DNA from 4 places in the Cobetia sp. 5-11-6-3 genome. Region 1 is predicted to be linked to each of the others. Evidence: predicted binding sites of a transcription regulator. Region 1 holds the regulator's gene; each other region holds the start of a gene.

The links. The regulator sigma-54, encoded in region 1, starts transcription at its own class of promoters, with help from an activator protein. The targets are predictions, from matches to a motif close to TGGCACNNNNNTTGCTNT.
Region 2: the regulator sigma-54 is predicted to act here: its motif matches at 1,917-1,934, upstream of glnT (type III glutamate--ammonia ligase).
Region 3: the regulator sigma-54 is predicted to act here: its motif matches at 1,108-1,125, upstream of HXS66_RS10725 (amino acid ABC transporter substrate-binding protein).
Region 4: the regulator sigma-54 is predicted to act here: its motif matches at 1,205-1,222, upstream of urtA (urea ABC transporter substrate-binding protein).

Annotation. Positions count from the first base shown of each region.
Region 1 is NZ_BLWJ01000001.1:798,866-802,168, forward strand. Features, by position in the region: gene lptB (LPS export ABC transporter ATP-binding protein) at 1-633, shown strand, start outside; gene HXS66_RS03350 (RNA polymerase factor sigma-54) at 952-2,400, shown strand; gene hpf (ribosome hibernation-promoting factor, HPF/YfiA family) at 3,000-3,303, shown strand, end outside.
Region 2 is NZ_BLWJ01000007.1:206,423-209,725, forward strand. Features, by position in the region: gene HXS66_RS13130 (glutamine amidotransferase family protein) at 1-310, opposite strand, end outside; gene glnT (type III glutamate--ammonia ligase) at 428-1,762, opposite strand; gene HXS66_RS13140 (aminomethyltransferase family protein) at 2,449-3,303, shown strand, end outside.
Region 3 is NZ_BLWJ01000005.1:224,826-228,128, forward strand. Features, by position in the region: gene speE (polyamine aminopropyltransferase) at 1-798, shown strand, start outside; gene HXS66_RS10725 (amino acid ABC transporter substrate-binding protein) at 1,212-2,237, shown strand; gene HXS66_RS10730 (amino acid ABC transporter permease) at 2,467-3,303, shown strand, end outside.
Region 4 is NZ_BLWJ01000011.1:148,683-151,985, forward strand. Features, by position in the region: gene HXS66_RS16080 (PLP-dependent aminotransferase family protein) at 1-806, opposite strand, end outside; gene urtA (urea ABC transporter substrate-binding protein) at 1,291-2,565, shown strand; gene urtB (urea ABC transporter permease subunit UrtB) at 2,701-3,303, shown strand, end outside.

The DNA.
Region 1 (3,303 bases):
GTAGGCCTGCTGGGCCCCAACGGGGCCGGCAAGACGACCTCGTTCTACATGATCGTCGGCCTCGTGCGCTCGGATGCCGGTAGCGTGACCATCGATGACCACGACCTGTCCGGCGCCGCCATGCATCAGCGGGCTCGCGCCGGCATCGGCTATCTGCCCCAGGAAGCCTCGATCTTCCGCAAGCTCTCGGTGTCCGACAACATCATGGCGATCCTCGAGACGCGCAAGGACCTGGATCGCAACGGACGCAAGGCACGCCTGGAGGAGCTGCTCAACGAGTTCAGCATCACGCATATTCGTGACAGTGCCGGCATGAGCCTTTCCGGCGGGGAGCGCCGCCGCGTGGAGATCGCTCGCGCACTGGCCACCGAGCCGGACTTCGTGCTGCTCGATGAGCCGTTTGCCGGCGTGGACCCCATCTCGGTGGGCGAGATCAAGAGCATCGTGCGCCAGCTGCGCGACCGCGGCATCGGGGTGCTGATCACCGACCACAACGTGCGCGAGACACTCGACATCTGCGATACCGCCTACATCGTGGGCGATGGTCAGATCATCGCGCATGGCGACGCCGACACCATCCTCGCCAACCAGCAGGTGCGTGATGTCTACCTGGGCCATGAGTTCAAGCTCTAGCCCGAGAGTGCCGTCAGCCTGGTGAGTGCCGTCCGACCTCTTCTGCTCTCACCAGCACCCTCCACCACCCGCCACTTCCTGCTTCACTGTCGGGGCCTCGTTCCCCGCCCCCTCACGCAAGCGCCTCGACATGCGCTTGCGTAATCTCCCCGTGAACCCTCCTGCTCTGCCACACCTCACTCGAATGCATGACGTCCATACCACCTTGGTGGCAACATGGCATGCAAGTTGCTTGAATATTCTCGACTGCCCCTTGTCAGTGCCCCGACCCACGGTATAGCGTAGATGCACGTTCCTTTGCCGTGAATGACAGACCCCATGAAACCCACCTTGCAGCTTCGACTCGGCACTTCCCTGACCATGACCCCGCAACTTCAGCAAGCGATCCAGCTGCTGCAGTTGTCGACGCTGGACCTGCGTCAGGAGATACAGCAGGCGCTCGAGTCAAACCCCATGCTGGAGCTTGACGAGGAATACGAGTCGCTGGATGTCGCGGAGACACAGGACAAGAGCGAGATCTCCACCTCCGAGACCAACAGCGAGATTCCTGAAGAATACCCTCTCGACAGTGACTGGTCGGACCTCTACCAGGACCACGCAGGCAGCCTGACCAGTTCCGGCAGCGGAAGCTCGAGCGAGGACGGGCCGGACTTCGATCGCAACACCAGTGTCGAAAGCCTGCAGGACCATCTGCGCTGGCAGCTGGCGATGACGGACCTCGATGCGCGTGAACGGCAGATGGCGGAGAGTCTGATCGATGCGGTGGATGGGGCCGGCTACCTGAGCATGAGCCTGGACGAACTGGTCGATGGCCTGCGAGGTCAGGGACTGCCCGGCCTCAAGGCGTCGGAACTCGAGCAGGTCCTGCTGCGCCTTCAGCAGTTCGATCCCACCGGTGTGTTCGCTCGAGACCTGCGCGAATGCCTGCTGCTGCAGCTGGCCCTGCTGCCGGACGATCTGCCATTGCTGGCCCAGGCCCGCCGTCTGGTGCGGCAATTCCTCGAGGCACTGGGCAATGACGATCGCAAGCTGCTCAAGCGTCGCCTGAGCCTGGATGATGATGAGCTGGATCACGTCATTCGTCTGGTACGGGCGCTCGACCCGCGCCCGGCGTCCGCCTGGGGCGAGCCTGCCAGTGATTACGTCATCCCGGACCTGCTGGTCCGTCATACGCGTCACGGCTGGCAGGTCGAGCTCAACCCGGAAGCGCTGCCCAAGCTGCGTATCCAGCCGGAATATGCCGCCCTCATCAAGCGGGCCGACAAGTCCGCGGACAACACCTTCCTCAAGGACAATCTTCAGGAAGCCCGCTGGCTGATGAAGAGCCTGTCCTCACGCAACGACACCCTGCTCAAGGTGGGCCGCGAGATCATGGCGCGCCAGATCGACTTCCTCGAGCAGGGGGAAGAAGGCATGAAACCGCTGATCCTTGCCAACATCGCGGAAGTGGTCGAGATGCACGAATCCACCATCTCGCGGGTGACCACCCAGAAATATATCCACACCCCGAGAGGCGTGTTCGAACTCAAGTTCTTCTTCTCGAGCCAGGTGGGTGGCAGCGGCAACGGTGACGCGCACTCCAGCACCGCGATCCGTGCGCGCATTCGCAAGCTGATCTCGGAAGAACCGGCGCGCAAGCCATTGTCCGACTCACGCCTGGTGGATCTGCTGGCCAGTGATGGCATCGAGGTAGCGCGCCGGACGGTCGCCAAGTATCGCGAGGCCATGGGCATCCCCTCCTCCAGCGAGCGCAAGCGCTTGGCGTGAGTCTCGACAACGGATACCCGCAGGCCAGCGGGCTCCACACGTCGGAGCGCTGAAGCTCGCCCCCTTGCACCTGCCATCCTGGCATCATCTGCCAATCGGTCGTCTGAATACCGGTTGGCAATGCCTGTCCTTGCGACTGCGTGAGTGACTTCACGCCCCCAATTGCCTATTTTTCCAGCCACTTTTCTCCAGAGTGCTTTCTTTTTCTCTCACATCCCACGGACAGATAGCCAGGTGTCCCCACCGACTCCTGCCACACGAACGTCGACGTAAATGCTGACATTGGCCACAAACGGCCGGTTTCTCGAGCCCCATTCCGTCCGTGATGCGAGGCGATGCTCATGAAGAACCTGCTGATATCCCTCGCTGGGTTGAAGACAAGCCTTGCCCCACGATGCAGCGCAGCGTTGATCTTTGTTCAAAGCTTGGGCATTGTCGGGGTAGACGCTCGGTACACCGGCACCGCCGCTCTCGCCAGCAGATGATCGCCACGAGACCATGGCCGGAGTCAGAAAGTGGCCGCGCGTTCAATCAGGGTTTGCTCGCAGTCAAAAAGGGTTACAATTCAAAGGCAACCCGCTGGATAAAGGAGCGTGTCCATGCAAGTGAATATCACCGGGCATCATGTGGAACTCACCGATCCTCTCCGCGATTATGTCAACGAGAAGCTCGCTCGCCTCGAACGGCATTACGACAACATCACCAATGTTCAGGTGACACTGTCGATCGAGAAGGAACGCCAACAGGCTGCCTGCACCCTGCACGCCGCTGGCGCCGACCTCCATGCCCTGGCAGAAGACCCCAACATGTACGCTGCCATCGACGCGCTCGCCGACAAGCTGGACCGCCAGCTGGTCAAACACAAGGAAAAGTCCCAGGCTCGCTCTCAGGGCACCGGGACCC
Region 2 (3,303 bases), on a different contig from region 1:
CGGCAAGCCAGCTGCGCACGGCACTCTCTTCCCCGGCGATCTTGAATACCGCGACACTGGCATTGCTGAACCAGTCCGCCACCGTGCCGACCTGCTCGCCCAGGCCCTTGGCGATCGCCCCCCAATCCTCATCGACACCATCGCTCTGCAGCGTCAGCTTGATGCCAGCGTCAAATTCGTCGCCATAGATGGCGAAGCCGGCGCTATCCGGGCCGCGATCGGTCATCGCGATCAACATCGGCTCGAACAGCTCCCCCAGGCGCGATTCCAGCGCCGGGTTCTTGAGATAAAGCCCTACGATTCCACACATGGTGATGTCCTCTCACGGGCAGGAGGCGTCTCCTGCCTGGTGTCTTGAGCGTGGTGGTGACAGTGGCGACCCTCGTCTGACATGACCCGCGAGATCCGCGAGCGCCGCCGGATGAGATCAGAAGAATTCGGCGTAGCGTTTGACTTCCCACTCACTGACCTGGGCGTTGTAGTCCTGCCATTCCTCGCGCTTGAGGCGCATGAACTCGGCGCAGATCCCCTCGCCCAGGCTCTCGCGCAGAATGCTGTCCGCCTCGAGCGCATCGATGGCCAGCGAGAGATTCTGCGGCAGCGTCTCGATGCCCTTCTCGGCGCATTCGCTCGGGGTCAGCGAGTAGAGATTGATGTTGTGGGGCGTGCCCGGATCCAGCTTGCGCGCCACGCCATCCAGCCCCGCGGCGATGATGGCGGCGTGCACGAGATAGGGGTTGCAGCCGGCGTCCGGCAGGCGGAACTCGAGGCGACCGTAGGGCACACGCACCATGGCCGAGCGGTTGTTGTCCCCGTAGGCGATGAAGACCGGCGCCCAGGTCGCGCCGCTGGTGCTGCCGCCGCCGACCAGACGCTTGTAGGAATTGACGGTCGGCGCGGCAAAGGCACACAGCGCCGGGGCATGCGCCAGCAGACCGCCGAGGAAGTGATACGCCAGCGGCGACAGGCCCATGCCCTGGGAATCGGAGTCATCGCCGAACAGGTTGCGGCCGGTGTCATCACACACGGACAGGTGGAAGTGCATGCCGTTGCCCGGGCGGTCCGCCAGCGGCTTGGGCATGAAGGAGCACACCATGCCCAGATCATTGGCGATCTCGCCGGCAGCCATGCGCACGAAGGTGAAGCGGTCTGCCGAGGTCAGCGCATCGCTGTAGGTGTAGTTGATCTCGAATTGGCCATTGGCGTCCTCGTGATCGATCTGATAGACGTCGAAGTCCACCGCCTGCAGCGATTCGACCAGCCGTTCGAGGAATTCACGCGAACGCGACAGACCCTTGTAGTCGTAGCAGGGCTTGGCGAGGGTATCGCTCTCATCCACCGGCAACAGCTCACCCGCTTCCCCGCGGCGGAACAGCGAGAATTCCGGCTCCAGCCCGCTATTGAGTGTCCAGCCCTTCTCCTTCAGGCGCTCCAGCTGCTTGAGCAGTACCACACGGCTGTCGTTGGCGAACGGTTGCCCATTGACGTAGCCATCACAGGCCATGCGCGCATAGCCAGGCTGCCACGGCACCAGGCACAGCGAGCTCAGATCACCCCGCGCCATGAAGTCCGGCCCCTCCGGCGACATGCCGAGACCACTGACGGCGAAGCCGGCAAAGCCGGCGCCCTTCTCGACCACATCCATCAGGCAATTGGCCGGCACGGACTTGGTCTTGGCAGCGCCATGAATATCCACGAACTGCGCCAGCAAGTAGCGAATATCGTGATCCTTGATGAACTGTTGCGCCTTTTCGGGTGACATCTGGGTTTCCTCTGAGAGCGGACCGGGTTCCATCTCCCTCGACACTGTCTGCCACCCCGGGAAACCTGACCCCTTGTGGTGACACGCCACGCCAAGATAGCGGATGAAACGAGTTTTTGTGATTCCTGCTGGTCAACTTTATTTCCCTCAAAGAAAAGCATGCAGCATGCCATTTCGTCAGCTGTCGCCCTTAACTTTTCATCAACCTCCTGTTTTGTATGGAAATTTATTTTCCATAGGCGTTTTACCTCACCGGAAACGTCAGGTGATCCTGAGTGAAATCCTGCCCGTTTCTCGAAATAGGCATCATTTCGGCGCCCAAAGCCCCCTCTTCGCACCAGCATGACGCAAAGCGCTGATATTCACGCCCGAATTCGTGCTGCCAATCAGCGCCTGACCCGCTCAAGGGTTGCCGTGTCCATGGCCTTTGACGGAATTGGCAAGCCCCTTGCTTAACCATGAGGAATGTTTCTTTCCTTTCAAGAATCGACACTCATGCGATCAGGCAAGGCAAGCAGCAGGCACAAGCCCTTGTGAAGCGCCTGAATAGGCGCCTGAAGAGGCAACAGAACAACAACACCTCCTGCGGCGAATGCGCGTCTTGCGCGCCATCTTCGCCAGCACCAGCAGGACTACGGCACCACCCACTTACGCTAGGCAGCACGACTCACAGGAGAAAGGGACGCATGGCGAATTCATGGCGCATCTCGGCACTGGCCGAACAACACCGCAAGCTGGGCGCGGAGCTTGAAGACTGGAATGGCATGGGCACCGCCTGGAATTACGCCGTCTCGGACACGGCCGATGACCACGAGACCATCCGCACCCGCGCCGGTCTGATGGATGTCTCGGGGCTCAAGAAGATCCACTGCAATGGCCCGCACGCCCAGGCCGTGCTGGATTACGTCACCACGCGGGACATGTCCAAGCTGTATCCAGGCAAATCGGTGTACGCCAGCGTCTTGAATGAGGCCGGCAAGTTCGTCGACGACTGCATCGTCTATTGTCTGGCGCCGAACTCCTACCTCGTGGTGCACGGCACGGGCACCGCGAATGAAATGCTGGCCAAGAGTGCCCTGGGGCGCGCCGTCAGCCTGACCTTCGATGACGACATGCATGACATGTCACTGCAGGGGCCGGTCGCGGTGGATTTTCTGGAGCGTCATGTGCCGGGCATCCGTGAGCTGCGTTACTTCCACCATCTGCAGACCCAGCTGTTCGGCTACCACGTGATGATCTCGCGCACCGGCTACACCGGCGAGCGTGGCTACGAGATCTTCTGCAAGGCCAAGGACGCTCCCTCTCTGTGGGAACAGATTCTCGAAGATGGCACCGACATGGGCATCAAGCCGTGCAGCTTTGGCACCCTTGACTGGCTGCGGGTCGAGAGCCACCTGCTGTTCTACCCGGCGGACAATTCCGAAACCTACCCGTATCCCGACCAGCCGGTGGGCGACACCCTGTGGGAGCTGGGCCTGGACTTCACCGTCTCGCCGGGCAAGACCGAATTCCGTGGCGCCAGCGAACACTTCGCGCTGCAG
Region 3 (3,303 bases), on a different contig from region 1:
CTCAAGGTCAGCCACAAGCTGCATGACGAGCAGACGCCTTATCAGCACCTTGAGGTCTATGCCACCGAGACCTACGGCAATCTGATGGTGCTGGACGGCTGCGTGATGCTGACCGACCGCGACAACTTCCTCTATCACGAGATGATGTCGCATCCGGCGCTGTTCACCCACGCGGCCCCCAAGCGTGTCGTCATCATCGGGGGGGGCGACTGTGGCACCCTGCGTGAGGTGCTCAAGCACCCGGGCGTGGAGAAGGTCACCCAGATCGACATCGATCCGGCGGTCACGCGGGCTTCCGAGCAGTTCTTCCCGGCACTGGTCGAGTCCAATGATGACCCGCGTGCCGAGCTGCTGTTCGAGGATGGCGTCAAGTGGGTCGACAACTGCCCAGACGAGAGCATCGACGTGCTGATCGTCGATTCCACGGATCCGGTCGGTCCGGCGGAAGGTCTGTTCAAGACCGACTTCCTCAAGCGCTGCCACCGTATCCTCAAGCAGGGGGGGGTGATGGTGCAGCAGAGCGAGTCGCCGCTGTATCACACCGACTCCATCATCAAGGACCTGCGCAACGACATGGGCGAAGCGGGCTTCGACAGCGTCGCGACCCTGCCGTTCCCGCAGCCGGTATACCCGTCCGGCTGGTGGAGCTGCACCCTGGCGGGCAAGGGATGTGACGTGAAGTCCTTCCGTGAGGAAGACGCGGCTGCGGCCAGCTTCGCGCGCGATTTCTATACCGTGGAAGGCCATCGTGCCGCCCTGGTACTGCCTCCCTTCATGCAGCGTCTGCTGGAAGACTGAGTCATCCAGAAGCGCATCGGGGCGTGAAGAATGCGTTTCAGTGCGCGGTAGCGTTGAGTCAGGGTGGCTGCGACATTGGTCGCAACTCCCCAGACCGGAGCGCAGGAAAGTTCAAGAACGGCCGTTTCGTCATGAAACGGCCGTTTTTATTTTGCACCGATATGAAGCGAACGAGGCGTCAGACGCCACTATCTGCACGCTTGTCTCGCCATATGATCGACGGTCGGCATCGGGAGGTTTGGCCGTTTTCACTGCCGTTCGGCTGTTTTTTCAGCGTTGAACGCAGCGGATCACACGATAGGCGGAAATTGGAACGGAGCTTGCTATTGTCGAGGGGTGCCATGCACAGCATTGCACCATCACCGTCTCGGGGTGTTTCCGAGCGGATTCCAGACATACGCGAGGGATTCAAGATGCATAACAACAAGAAGCCACTGCTGATCGCTAGCGCCGCCCTCCTGGCTGCCTCGGTAGCCAGTGGTGCCAGTGCCGCGACTCTGGATAGCGTCAAGGAAAAGGGCTTTGTCCAGTGTGGTGTCAGCACCGGTCTGCCGGGCTTCTCGGCGCCGGATGACGCCGGCAACTGGCAGGGCCTGGATGTCGATGTCTGCCGTGGTGTCGCGGCGGCTGTGCTGGGTGATGCCAGCAAGGTGCGCTACGTCCCGCTGACGGCCAAGGAACGCTTCACCGCGCTGCAGTCCGGTGAAATCGATGTCCTGTCGCGCAACACCACCTGGACCGCCACGCGTGACACGTCTCTGGGCCTCAACTTCGCCGGCGTGAACTATTACGACGGCCAGGGCTTCATGGTCAGCAAGGACCTGGGGGTCTCCAGTGCCAAGGAGCTGGATGGCGCGGCGGTCTGTATCCAGTCCGGTACCACCACCGAGCTGAACCTGGCGGATTACTTCCGCCTCAACGAGATGTCCTTCGAGCCGGTCGTCTTCGACACCTCCGACCAGACCGTCAAGGGCTTCGAAGCGGGCCGCTGTGACGTCCTGACCTCCGACCAGTCCCAGCTCTACGCCCTGCGCATCAAGCTCTCCGATCCGGCGTCCGCCATGGTACTGCCGGAAGTCATCTCCAAGGAGCCGCTGGGCCCCGTCGTCCGTCAGGGCGATGACCAGTGGTTCAACATCGTCAAATGGACCCTGTTCGCTCAGATCAACGCCGAAGAGATGGGGCTGACCTCCGACAACATCGAAGCCAAGAAGTCGGATACCAATCCCAATGTCGCGCGTCTGGTCGGTGCCGATGGCAACTACGGCGAAGCCATGGGGCTCCCGGCTGACTGGGCCTATCAGGTCATCAAGCAGGTGGGCAACTACGGGCAGATGTTCGAGCGCAATGTCGGCACTGGTTCCGCTCTGGGGATCGAGCGTGGTCTGAACGCGCTGTGGACCGACGGCGGCGTCCAGTACGCACCGCCCGTTCGCTGATGCCTCGGCTCGCCTGGAGGTCCAGCGCGAGCCGGGTGAACCGTGACGCAGGCTGAGCAAGGACGCTGGCCAGGGAGAAGTGGCCATACGGTCATTTCCCCTGGCCAGCGTCGTGAGGGGCTTGGTCTGTTCCCCGTGATCCTTTCCTCGAGTGCCGAGAGATAACTGATCTGCCGTTCGATAGGGCGGCAGGCGGAAGTCGCATAGCTTTCCGGCGGAGATTGCCTGTATGACACAACCTGCTTCTCGCCCGCCGGCCACGGTCAAGCCGCCATTCTGGCGTGACCCGGCCAAGCGAGCACTGATATTCCAACTTCTGATGCTGGCAGGCGTGTTCGGCGTGTTGGCGATCATCGTCAGCAATACCCTGACCAACCTCGAAAGCCGTGGCATCACCACCGGCTTTGCCTTTCTGGACAACACCGCAGGCTTTGGCATTCTGCAAAGTCTGATCGACTATTCCGAGCAGTCCACCTATGGCGATACCTTCATCGTCGGTCTGCTCAACACCCTGCTGGTATCCGCACTGGGCGTCATCGCGGCTACCGTGATCGGCTTCATCATGGGGATCGCCCGTCTCTCCCCCAACTGGCTGATCTCGCGGCTGGCGGCGGTCTACATCGAAGTCTTCCGCAACATTCCCCTGCTGCTGCAGATCTTCTTCTGGTACTTCGCCGTTCTTCGCACTCTGCCGAGTCCGCGAGGTTCGCTGTCGCTGGGCGAGGCCTTCTTCCTCAACGTGCGCGGTCTGTTCGTGCCGGCACCGATCACCTCCAGCGGCTTCTCGGTGGTGATTGCCGTGTTCGTGCTGGCCGTCGTCGCCAGCGGCATCTTCAGCTACTGGAACCGCCAGCGTCAGGCCCGTACCGGTCAGCGCTTGCCGGCGGGCTGGATCTCGCTCGGTCTGATCATCGTGGCGCCGCTGCTGGCCTACTTCGCGATGGGCATGCCGCTGAGCTGGGAGCTGCCGGAACTCAAGGGCTTCAACTTCCGTGGCGGCATTACGGTCGTTCCCGAGTTCCTCGCCCTGTGGGTCGCGCTGTCGGTGTACACCGCGGCGTTCATT
Region 4 (3,303 bases), on a different contig from region 1:
GCATACAGTTGGGCCTTGCGCGCATCGCTCAGGCTGGCCCCCAGCGGATTCTGCAGATGGCTCATGAACCAGCAGGCCTTGATGGGCAGCGTCTCCAGACGATTCTCGAGCACCTCGAGATCAATCCCGTCGCGCGGGTGTACCGGTATTTCCACCGCGCGCAGCTTGAGCCGCTCAAGTACCTGAAGCGTGGCATAGAAGGCCGGCGCCTCGATGGCGACAAGGTCCCCGGGCTGGGTGACACATTGCAGGCCAAGATTGAGCGCCTCCATGGCGCCATTGGTGATCACCAGCTCCTCCGTCGGCAGCTGCATGCCGTTGACCATGTAGCGCTGAGCGATCTGTCGGCACAGGTCAGGATGGCCTGTGGTCATGTCGGAGATCACGGCATGCGATGACAGCTGGCGCAGCCCACGCGTCATGCTGGTCGCAAGCCGCGCGAGCGGGAAGAGCTCCGGGCTCGGGAAGGCAGAGCCGAAGGGGACGGTGTCGTTGTCGCGCAGTGAGCCCAGCACCGAGAACACCAGTTCACTGACGGCGACATCGGAAGGGGCTTGCTGCTGCAAGGCGACATGCGGCTCATCGAGTATCCGCGAGGCATTGTCACGCACGAAATACCCCGAGCGCGGCCGCGCACTGATCAGGCCCTGATTCTCCAGCAGGTAATACGCCTGAAAGACGGTAGAGGGGCTGATGCCATGCGCCTTGCTGGCCTGACGCACCGACGGCACGCGCTCACCCGGCGCGAGAATGCCGGTTCGAATCAGGTTGGAGATCTCGGCGGCAAAGCGTTCATAACGCTTCATGAGGGCTTTCCTGGAGAAGTCGGGGAGGCAAGGATACCGGAGTGATTACGCCGGCGCATGGCGCGGTGGCCGGGATGGATCATTGTCCATGTCAGAAGGAGCCGCGGAGGGCAATGCATCATCAGCGTGCTGCTGATGCTGACGTGTCCTGCTCGACTTTCGCCCGCTGCACCAGTCAAGGCCATGCTTTTGACTGGTAATCTCCTCATTACGCCATGCCAAGGATGAGTTTTGTGCACGATATTCAGCAATTCACCTGTTTGGTGCAAATGGCCGGCTGGCATATTTTTGATTGCGCATATTTGGTGCGGCTTATATTCAAAACGATATCGAGATTTCCTTTTGGCTGAACGATGGCAACGCACGGCACCGATGTTTCGTGCGATTGCCTGCTTTGCTGGCACATCAATTGCACTACCTCAGTCGGGATAACAAGTACAACAAGACACGAGGGAATGTCGTGAACAAGAAAATCGCTGCCGCAATGCTATCCGCCTGTGTCGGTTTCTCGCTGGCCAATGTCGCCCAGGCAGAAGAGGGGCCGATCAAGGTCGGCATCCTGCATTCACTGTCCGGCACCATGGCGATCAGTGAATCGACACTGAAAGACACCATGTTGATGCTGATCGAGAAGCAGAATGAGAAGGGTGGGCTGCTGGGACGCAAGCTGGAGCCCGTCGTGGTCGATCCGGCCTCCAACTGGCCGCTGTTTGCCGAGAAGGCGCGTGAACTGCTGGCGCAGGACAAGGTCGACGTGATCTTCGGCAACTGGACGTCCGTCTCGCGCAAGTCGGTGCTGCCGGTGGTCGAGGAGCTCAACGGCCTGTTGTTCTATCCGGTGCAGTATGAGGGCGAGGAGTCCTCGGAGAATGTCTTCTATACCGGGGCGGCGCCCAATCAGCAGGCGATTCCGGCAGTGGATTATCTGATGAACGATGTGGGCGTGGAGCGCTGGGTGCTGGCAGGCACGGACTATGTCTATCCGCGTACCACCAACAAGATCCTGGCCGCCTACCTCAAGTCTCACGGTGTGGCCGACGAGGATGTGATGGTCAATTACACGCCCTTCGGTCATTCCAACTGGCAGTCCATCGTTTCGGACATCAAGTCCTTCGGCAGCGCGGGCAAGAAGGCAGCCGTGGTGTCCACCATCAACGGCGATGCCAACGTGCCGTTCTATCGTGAGCTGGCCAACCAGGGCATCGATGCCGAGGACATTCCGGTGGTGGCCTTCTCGGTGGGCGAGCAGGAGCTCTCCGGCATCGATACCGCACCGCTGGTCGGGCATCTCGCGGCCTGGAACTACTTCATGAGCGTGGACAGCGACACCAACTACGACTTCATCGATGAGTGGATCGCCTACACCGGCAAGGAAGATGCCGTCACCAATGATCCGATGGAAGCCCACTACATCGGCTTCAACATGTGGATGGAAGCCGCTCGCAAGGCGGGCAGTGTCGAGGTTGATGCGGTCAAGGACGCCATCATCGGCGTGTCCGTTCCCAACCTGACCGGCGGCTACGCCACCATGATGCCCAACCATCACATCACCAAACCGGTGCTGATCGGCGAGATCCAGGACAACGGTCAGTTCTCCGTCGTCTGGCAGACCCCCTCCACTGTGGCAGGTGATGCCTGGTCGGACTATCTGGAAGGTTCCAAGGACCTGATCAGTGACTGGCGCAAACCGATGGAATGCGGCAACTACAATGTCGTGACCCATTCCTGTGGGGCTCAACAGAACGTCGCCACGCAATGAGGCGTAGCACGTTCTGAGAGTGAGGCGGCGCGCATGTGAGCCTGCGTGCCGCCTCGCTGAGTGTCAGTCTCCGAGGTCGCGATGCCCTCGGAGACTGATGACGCCTTCGCGCGTTCACCATGGATGGCCTTCTTGATGTCTATCTCCGTTGCAATGATGTTCCGCTGGTGCTGGCAGAGGATGCTGCTGATCTGTCTTCTGTCATTCCCCCTGTTTGCCGCTGCCCAGTCCGAATCCGCGACTGGGCAGTCAGCGCGTCTGTCTGACAGCGCTGCCCAGACCTTGCTGAATCGACTTGCCGAGGCGCGCAACCCCGCCAAGCCAGCCGTGATCGATGAGATTGCCGTGAGCGGCGATGAGCGCGCGCGTGGCTGGCTGGAAGCCTTCTCCTCAAGCAAGCTGGCTCGCCTCAAGAGCGGCGAGCGCTTCCTGATCATCGACAACAATCGCGGCCGTGAATGGGCCGTCTCCGACGCTCTGTCCGGCGACTCCGCCGGCAAGGTCTCGCGACGTGAACTCGAGACACTGCGCAGCAACAACTCGCTGCGCGGCCACATCGATGGCGTGCTGTCGATGATCGACCTGTCGTCCCCGGAGGCCGAGGTCCGGCTCACGGCGGCGCGCGGCCTGCGCGGCAGTGTCGATGAGACCATGGCCGAGCGGCTGCCGAGCCTGATCGAGCAGGAAGCCGATACTGATATCCGCGACACCCTGGCGGAGGCGCTCGCCATCCAGCAG